Regions from separate parts of the Metabacillus elymi genome, predicted to be linked through region 2. Evidence: riboswitches for the same ligand, from Rfam matches in the RefSeq annotation. Region 2 holds a riboswitch; the other holds the start of a gene.
What was found. A riboswitch is a leader RNA that binds a small molecule or an ion and turns the genes downstream of it on or off. The one in region 2 is predicted to bind cobalamin.

Region 1: another riboswitch for cobalamin. It lies ahead of HUW50_RS12675 (ribonucleoside-diphosphate reductase subunit alpha); the one in region 2 lies ahead of HUW50_RS05195 (DUF4430 domain-containing protein).

The regions. Positions count from the first base shown of each region.
Region 1 covers NZ_CP055263.1:2,653,537-2,657,982, forward strand. Annotated here, with positions in the region: gene HUW50_RS12670 (ribonucleotide-diphosphate reductase subunit beta) at 1-105, opposite strand, end outside; gene HUW50_RS12675 (ribonucleoside-diphosphate reductase subunit alpha) at 346-2,631, opposite strand; cobalamin riboswitch at 2,774-2,953, opposite strand; gene nhaC (Na+/H+ antiporter NhaC) at 3,126-4,446, opposite strand, start outside.
Region 2 covers NZ_CP055263.1:1,064,635-1,069,080, forward strand. Annotated here, with positions in the region: gene HUW50_RS05195 (DUF4430 domain-containing protein) at 1-1,896, opposite strand, end outside; cobalamin riboswitch at 2,110-2,298, opposite strand; gene rpmG (50S ribosomal protein L33) at 2,417-2,566, opposite strand; gene HUW50_RS05205 (GTP-binding protein) at 2,612-3,802, opposite strand; gene HUW50_RS05210 (C40 family peptidase) at 4,191-4,446, opposite strand, start outside.

The DNA.
Region 1 (4,446 bases), 1.6 Mb from region 2:
ATCCCAGTTTAAAACATTTGAGCTTTCGCCATTAATAATTGCAGTTGAACGATTTGGAGCGGAAGCATCCATGATTTTTCGTTTAATTAAAGCTGTGTTTTCCATTTGGGGACTCCTTTTAACGTTTTGATTTATCAAGATAGAGAGGCTGATCTTTTACGTAAGGTCAGCTTCGGATTTTTAATCCACCAGAAATTATTTATTTTGTACTTAGTGACGGTGTCTAGCTCCAGCGCCTAGCCCCTCGAGGTCATAAGTCACAAATGAATTGAAGACAAATTACGTCTTCTATTCATTTGCGTCTTATGCTTGTCGGGGCTGAACAGGCGCTTGCGCTTTTCTAAGTTAACTAGCACATGAATCGCAGTCTTCAATTTCACTAGAGGTTGAGCGTACGTAATAAGTTGTTTTCAACCCTTCACTCCATGCAGTCATATGCAGATCTAATAAGTCTTTGGCTTTAATGTTGTTTTGTACATAAAAATTGAAGGAGATAGACTGATCGATATGACGCTGTCTTGCAGCATTTTGCTTTATGCTCCATAGCTGGTCAATAAAATAAGCTGATTTATAAAACCAGGTTGTTGTTGCATTTAAATCAGGAACTGTAACAGGAATTTTATAGTCTTTCTTTTCTTCTGAATAAACCTTTTGGAAAATTGGATCAATGCTAGCAGTACTTCCTGCGATAATCGATGTCGATGCATTTGGTGCAACTGCCATTAAGTATCCATTGCGAATTCCGAACTTTTTTACATTCTCTTGTAATAAGTCCCAATCGAATATGCTTTCCTTTGATTGATAGCCTCTTTTTTTGAAGTACGAACCAGTTTCCCATTCTGAACCTGCAAAAACGGAATAAGAGCCTTTTTCCTTTGAAAGCTCCATGCTTGCTCTAATTGTAAGATAGGATATTTTCTCATATAGCTCGTCAGCGAACTTAACAGCTTCTTCATGCTCCCACTTTATTTGTTTAAGAGCTAATAAATGATGCCATCCGAATGTACCTAGACCGATTGCGCGATATTTTTCATTTGTTAGCTTTGCTTGCAGAACCGGAATCGTATTTAAATCAATGACATTGTCTAGCATTCTTACTTGGATAGGGATGAGTCTTTCTAAAACATCATCTGTAACAGCCTTTGCAAGATTAATAGAGGAGAGGTTACAAACGACAAAATCACCAGGTGTTTTAACGGTAATTATTTTTCCGTCCTCTGTATAATGCTCCTCAACAGTTGTAGCGCTTTGATTTTGAGTGATTTCTGTACAAAGATTGCTGCAGTAAATCATTCCTTTGTGAGAATTAGCATTCTGTCTGTTCACTTCATCACGATAGAACATATATGGTGTACCTGCTTCTAATTGGCTGATCATAATACGTTTCATTATCTCAATAGCTGGAATCTTTTCTTTAGAAAGTTGTTCGTTATCGACACATTCCCAGTACTTTTGACGGAAGCTACCATTTCCTTTTTCTTCGTCGTAAAAGTCCTCAATGCTATATCCCATTACTTTTCGAACTTCATGTGGATCAAATAAATACCAATCCCCGCGGGCTTCAACCTGCTCCATGAATATATCTGGAATACAAACACCTGTGAATAAGTCATGGGTACGCATTCGTTCATCACCATTATTAAGTTTAGAATCTAGGAATGAGTAGATATCTTTATGCCAAACATCTAAATAAACAGCGATTGCACCTTTTCGCTGTCCTAGTTGGTCTACGCTAACTGCTGTGTTGTTAAGCATTTTCATCCAAGGAATGATTCCAGATGAAACACCTTTAAAACCTTTTATATCACTTCCGCGGCTCCTGACTTTTCCTAGGTATGCACCAATCCCACCACCTGATTTTGAAAGATTAGCAATATCGGTATTACTATCAAATATTCCTTGTAAGCTATCATCAATCGTATCAATAAAACAACTAGATAATTGCCCTATAGGTTTTCCGGCATTTGATAATGTTGGAGTGGCTACAGTCATATAAAGATTACTCATGGCCCAATAGGCTTGTTTAACAAGTTCTAGGCGTCTTTCTTTATGCTCCTCGGCCATAAGTGTCATTGCGATAATTAAGAACCTTTCTTGTGGAAGCTCTAAGGTTTGTTTTGTAAAATCACGTGTTAAGTAGCGATCTGCTAAGGTTCGAAGCCCAATATATGTGAATAACTGATCCTTTTCAGGTTGGATAAATGAGCCAACTTGTTCAATTTCTTCTTTTGTATAAAGATCAAGCAGCTTAGAGTGGTAAAGACCCTTTGAAACTAATATCTCAATTAAATTATTGAAACTACCATATTTTTGATTTTTGTCATATCCACGGTTAGCTGCTGCTTCCTTGTAGAGTTTTGTTAAATAAATTTGAGCGCAAAAGTAAGTCCATTCTGGCTCTTGTTCATTAATATTAGATAATCCCTCTAAAATAAGTAAATTTGTGAGCTGTTCAGTCGTATAGGAATCTCTCTGGAGAAGGGTGTTATTGATCCTGTTAAGATAATTATCTATATATAGTGAAGGGAATTGTTGATGGATACTGCTAATAAATGTAGTAAGTTTTGTTGCGTTAAATGATTCTTCATTTAAGCTATCAATAATGATAGGTGTAGTTGTTGTCGTACTCATGTTAATTCCTCCATAATCTTTTGGTAAATAAAAAAACCGCTCGAGAATGAGCGGATAAAACGACAGATAAGAAGGGCAGGAATATAGTTAAGCCCATAATTACTTACTATCGTTTCATCTTCTCAGTCCCCGAAGAAATTGAAACTTTAGCAAGCTTTAGGTAGGTCTCCTGACTTGTGCTCGTCCTACTACGAGGCCTTCCCATACATGATAATGTACAGTGGCTATCTCAGTTCGTCACACTTACAGTTGCGGGGACAGTTCTGGATTTACACCAGATTCCCTTTTCAGCCTTATAGGCGCCTATCGCTTGCAAAGATACAATATATAGTTTTTACGTTTGTGATTCTGTCAATATGTAGTTAATTGTTCTATTTACATAATAAGGCACACTTGCAAATTAATCAACCAATACTTTCTAATTGTCGAAATTTATCTACTTCAATAGAATTTTGGAAGAAAAAAATAAGATCTGACTTACTAGGTCAGATCCGTTAAGAAGTGGTTTTTACTTTACTAAAAAATCCAAAAAGGATCGAAAAGAAAGGTGATAGATACAAAAAGAAAGCAAAAGGTAAAAAGGCGATTACTGGAACACCAAGTGTTTGAGCAAAGAAAGCACCACTTACGCCCCATGGGATCAGTGGATTTATCAAAGTTCCAGCATCTTCAAGTGTTCGTGACAAGTATTTACGCTCAAGCTTCATTTTGTCATATATGCCTTTAAAAGATTGGCCTGGAATGAGAATTGATAAGTACTGTTCACCTGTTAATAAATTCACCCCAAACGAAGATGCTGCTGTTGATAGAATCAGCTGACCTTTTGTTTTAACGCGCTCTATCAATCCATTTAAGAGGGTCGGAATGATGTTTAACATATCGAGTAATCCGCCAAAAGCAAAAGCAATCAGGATGAGTGAAATCGACCACATCATTGATTGAAGTCCACCACGGTTCATCATATTGACAACCTGTGCATTTTCAATTGTGAAAGTTGTACCGTTTTGTAAAACATGAAGGAATTCGCTTAATTTTACTCCTTGAAATCCTATAGCTGTTATCCCTGCTGTAATAATTCCAACGATTAATGCTGGTACGACTGGTACCTTTCGAATGGCTAAAATTATAACTAATACTGGTGAAAGCAGTGTAAGACTACTTATTTGGACATGGGTTTCAATTATATTTATCATGTTTGTCATTTCAGACAGTGATGCTGAATGGATAGGAGTGATTCTCCCAATTATGAAAAAAATTAAAGTTGTAATAAGAATGCTAGGAATAGTTGTTTTGGTCATATGTCTAATATGTGTGAAAAGCTCAACAGATGAAACACCTGATGCAAAATTTGTTGTATCAGACATTGGAGACATCTTATCACCAAAGCAAGCACCGCAAATGATAGCACCTGCTACCCATGGGGCAGGTATGCCAATAGCGATTCCAGCACCCATAAGAGCTACGCCAACAGTACTAACTGTAGTAAATGAGCTTCCAACAAGGCTTGAGATAACCATACAAGAAAATAATGAAGTAATTAGTAAGTAGTTCGGATTAATTACTGTTAGGGCATATACCATTACTGTAGGTATCGTTCCGCTACTCATCCATGCACCAATTAAGATTCCAATTAATGCGAGCACAATTATTGGTTGAATTCCGCTCTGAATACCTTTAATCATTCCTGTTTCTAACTCTTTCCATGTATAACGTTTTATTAACCCAAGAGAAGCCACAACAACTAAACAATTAAGTAAGGCAAGATGTGGTTCTGTCTTTAATACAAATAGACTGGTAAAGATGATGGCCAAAATA
Region 2 (4,446 bases):
CCCTTTTACTATTTCTTGAGCACTTTCCTTTTTATTTACTACTGTAGTAGCTTCTGATTTTGTTTCTGGTTGTTTTACTTCGTTCAACGATTCCTCAATTTCAGCTGTTTTTTCTGGTGTTGGCGTTACTTCATTATCAACGATTTCATCAGAATCTACGACTACTTTTGGTTTACTAAATCGATAAATCGAACCTTTATCTGTTAAGAGATAATCATATGCAGTTAACGCTAACAGAGCTTGAGTACTCGCCATCGTGTTAGTATCACCACCGCTTAGATGAGCAAAACCACCGTCTGACTGCTTAAATGTAAGAAGATGCTGAATAAGATTAACGCCTGTTGAAGCTCCTGAATCAAGGCTCGCAACAACCAGGTCTCCTGCTTGCTTGGTGAATCTCTCATCGGTTGGATCCACACCAACAGATGCTAAACCAATGATGACCTGTGCAGTTGTTTCACTAGCGTCACCACCATTTGTATCATCACTAAACCCACCATTGCTATCTTGGACACTAGAGAACCATTCGACTGCTTTATTGATAGCAGCTTGTACATTCTCCTGTTCTTTGTATGGTGCTAATGCTGCAAGCGCCATTCCAGTAATGTCCACACTAGGAGATGTACCAAATAGGGACCAGCCGCCCTTATTAAGCTGTTGATCAAGTAAATAGTTTACAAGTTTTTCTCTTGTCCATTTTGCATCACTTGGTATTTCATAGTTTCCACTATCATATGCTAGCAGTGCATAGATTACACCATTATTACCTTGTTTTATCATCCGCTCATTCGAGTGAATTTTTTCAACTAGATTGTATCCTGCGAAGTTCGTAGGATCAATTCCAGCTGCCGTTAATCCAATTACAAACCGCTCATAATCTGTTACATTTCGATAAATGCCTTCTTTTTCTATGATATCCTCTTTTAATCTATCAATATATTCTTGAGGTACATCTCCTCCAACAACTTCAAGAGCTATTGCAGTAAAATCGTCATTTATAGCTTTCTTTGATAAATATTGTTTCGTTGATTGAACAGCAGTTCTTACTTGTTCTAGCGTGACTGGAGTTTGATCTGGTTTTGGTTCTTCTGTCCCAGTATCATCTTCTGGTGTTTCACCATCTGTTACAGGTTGCTCATCTTCACCAGTTTCATCCGGTGGAGGTCCCCATGATTCTACAACAAGCTTTAAATGGTCCCCATTTTTAACAATAGTAGAAGTAATCCCTTCTTGCATGTATTCGTCATTTAAGTATGTGCTCCAGTAATCATAGTCACCTAATTCAACCTTGCCGATGTTATTTACATAGGCAAAAAATTCAGAATCAATGGATGTATCTACACTAACTTCTGCCGTTTTACCAGCTAGTTTTAAAGCATCGTATGCACTTGATCCATTCACAACTGATACCGTTTCTCTGAATACTACATTTTTATTTTTGTCGACCGCAGAAACTGTTATATCAACTGTTTCGGCTGGATAACTAATCACTTTAAAAAGTAGGCTATCTCCCTTTTCTACAACATAACTTGATGCTCCAACCTGTGCTCCTTCACCATTAATCATAAAGCCCCAATAATGATCACCTTCTGGAATAACAGACCCAATACTATTGATAAATGCTCCAAAATTAGGATCCTCACCATAGTCTAGAATAACGTCCTGTTCCTCTGTAACTTCTTTTAATAAATCAAAAGCTGTTTCACCTTCTTCAATCTCCACTGCAGTCAAAGGCAATATCTTATTTCCATCTTTATCTACTGCTGAAATTGTTGCACCATTTGTTAATACTGCTGCATCAACCTGCTGAGGGAAAAATGATAAAACTTGAAAAAGAACTAATAAGGTAATAGAAAATAAAGCTATACCTCGTTTTGACAAATTTCGTTTGTTCAAAGTAAAAAGCCCCCTAATTATGTTTTTCTTTCTATAAGAATAAAAGCACGAGAGTTACGATACCTTGCGCGCTTATCCAAAGTAGGATTCTGTGTACCTAAAAAATAAAAAAACACATCACTATACAGAGATGTGTGCTTGTCACAGGGTAAAAAAACAGTAAAGTACATATGTATACCTGTGCTCAAACACCATCCCTATCCTCGTAAGTTTTGGTGATTAAAAAAACAGGCAGGTCTCCTGGCTCATGATCAACACTCTTTTACAACCTTCCCATTATGAACAGTGGCATAATGCAAAGAGCTCCCATTTACAGTGGCGGGACCGCGCCGGATTGTTCACCGGTCTTCCCTTTTCATGATAGACTTACTAGATCTATCAACCTATTTTTATCGTATTTAGTTACATTTAAGATTACTTAATAATAGTCTAGTATAAAAAGGGTGTCAATATTCGTCTCTTTCTCAATTTAAAAAAGGCACTCCCAGGACCAAACCCCTGGAGTACCTTTCCTGACTAATTATTTTGTTTCTCGATGCAATGTATGTTTTTTTAATCGTGGGCAGTACTTCATTCTTTCAATTCTATCTGGATTATTTCGTTTATTTTTTGTTGTTATATAATTTCGATCCCCGGTTTCAGTACACGCTAATATTATATTTATTCTCATTTTATTTCCTCCTAATAAAAAATTTAGTTTGATTTTCTTACGAATCTAAATAGCAACGGTAAATGAAGGTATTGGGTCAATAAACGTTGACCAATCTTGATTCATTTCTTCATCCGTTAATAAGCAATGATCTAGTGATTCCTCAACTTCAACACGATTCATATCAATACCAATCATAACGAGCTCTGTCATACGATCACCATATTTATCATCCCACTTTTCTAATAGTTCAGGTTCCTCTATTAGAACTTGTTGTTGTTCCTGCTGAGAATAAGTTGCGATCCACGCTCCTGCTCCCTGTATAATAATAGAGGGTCCTGCCTGAGAAAGTAATCCAGTCATATCATTTCGAGAGGCTAACCAAAAGAATCCTTTGGCACGGACAACATCAACTGGCCAATCCTCAAGCCAAGCCATCAATCTTTCAGGGTGGAATGGTCGTTTACGCTTGTATACGAATGAAGAAATGCCGAACTCTTCTGTTTCTGGCGTATGTTCTGTCATAAGCTCTTGTATCCATCCGGCAGCTTGACTTGCTTTCTCAAAATTAAACAGGTGGGTATTTAATATTTCGTTAATGTCGACCTTAGAAAACACACTTTCTACCACTTTCGCCTCAGGATTTAATTTTTTAATAACTCTCTTTAATTCGTCAATATCTTCCCTATGGACTAAATCTGTTTTATTCAAAACAATTATATTTGCAAATTCTATTTGATCGATTAACAGATCAACGACTTCCCTCGTATCTGTTTCATCAGTTGCTAGCTTTCGATCCAAAAGTGTCTCTCCAGAAGCAAAATCGTACCAAAAGCGGTTTGCATCTACTACCGTAATCATTGCATCTAATTTACATAGCTCTGATAGATTGATCCCGAGCTCTTCATCCACATATGTAAATGTTTGTGCTACTGGAACAGGCTCTGAAATACCTGTTGATTCAATGACAAGATTGTCAATATCTCCTTGCTTTACAAGCTTCTCAACTTCAAAAATTAAATCTTCGCGCAATGTACAACAAATACAACCATTTTGTAGCTCGACTAGCTTTTCCTCTGTCTGAGAAAAACCACCCTGTTTAATTAATGAGGCATCAATATTTACCTCGCTCATATCATTTACAATTACTGCAACTCGCTTATTTTCTCTGTTAGCTAAAATATGATTTAATAAAGTTGTTTTTCCAGATCCTAAATAACCACTTAAGACTGTTACTGGTATTTTCTTTTTTCTCATTTGAACCCTTCTTTCTAGATCGTTATTATTACGATTTAAAGTCTGTATTTTTCCTACCTATTTATTACGCACAACTGCTATCCTTAATTATGTGTAATTGGTCGTAATTAAATATCTTGTGGCAACATCACAAACAGTAATAATTACGATTTAAATTTTATAATAATATTGGTTCTTTTGCAAGCACCACTTTAGATTAAAGACATAGTAACCTTGCTATCATTCTCTTTAGGAGTAGACAATAATGCCTAATCTTACCTCCATCCTGATCTAATTAAAATTACATGCGCGAAATATTTATATTCTATGTTTAGCAAGCTATTTAAATGGGAATTAAAAAATTAAGACAAAAAAGAGCTGACTCATTTATGCCAGCTCTAATCAAAACTTATAAATTTACGCGCACAACACGTCCATTAAATTTCTCTGCCCAATAACCACTACTCATATTAGCGATTGCTACACCAGTTGAACTTTGAGAACCGATGAATTTACCACCGCCAACATAAATACCAACATGGCCATCTGTTTTATAAGTATTAAAGAAAACAAGATCTCCAGGTTGCATATTACTTCTTGAAACTTGAGTTCCTGCGTGCTTTAATGAATCCGTATTACCACCTAAGCTAACTCCAACTGTTGAA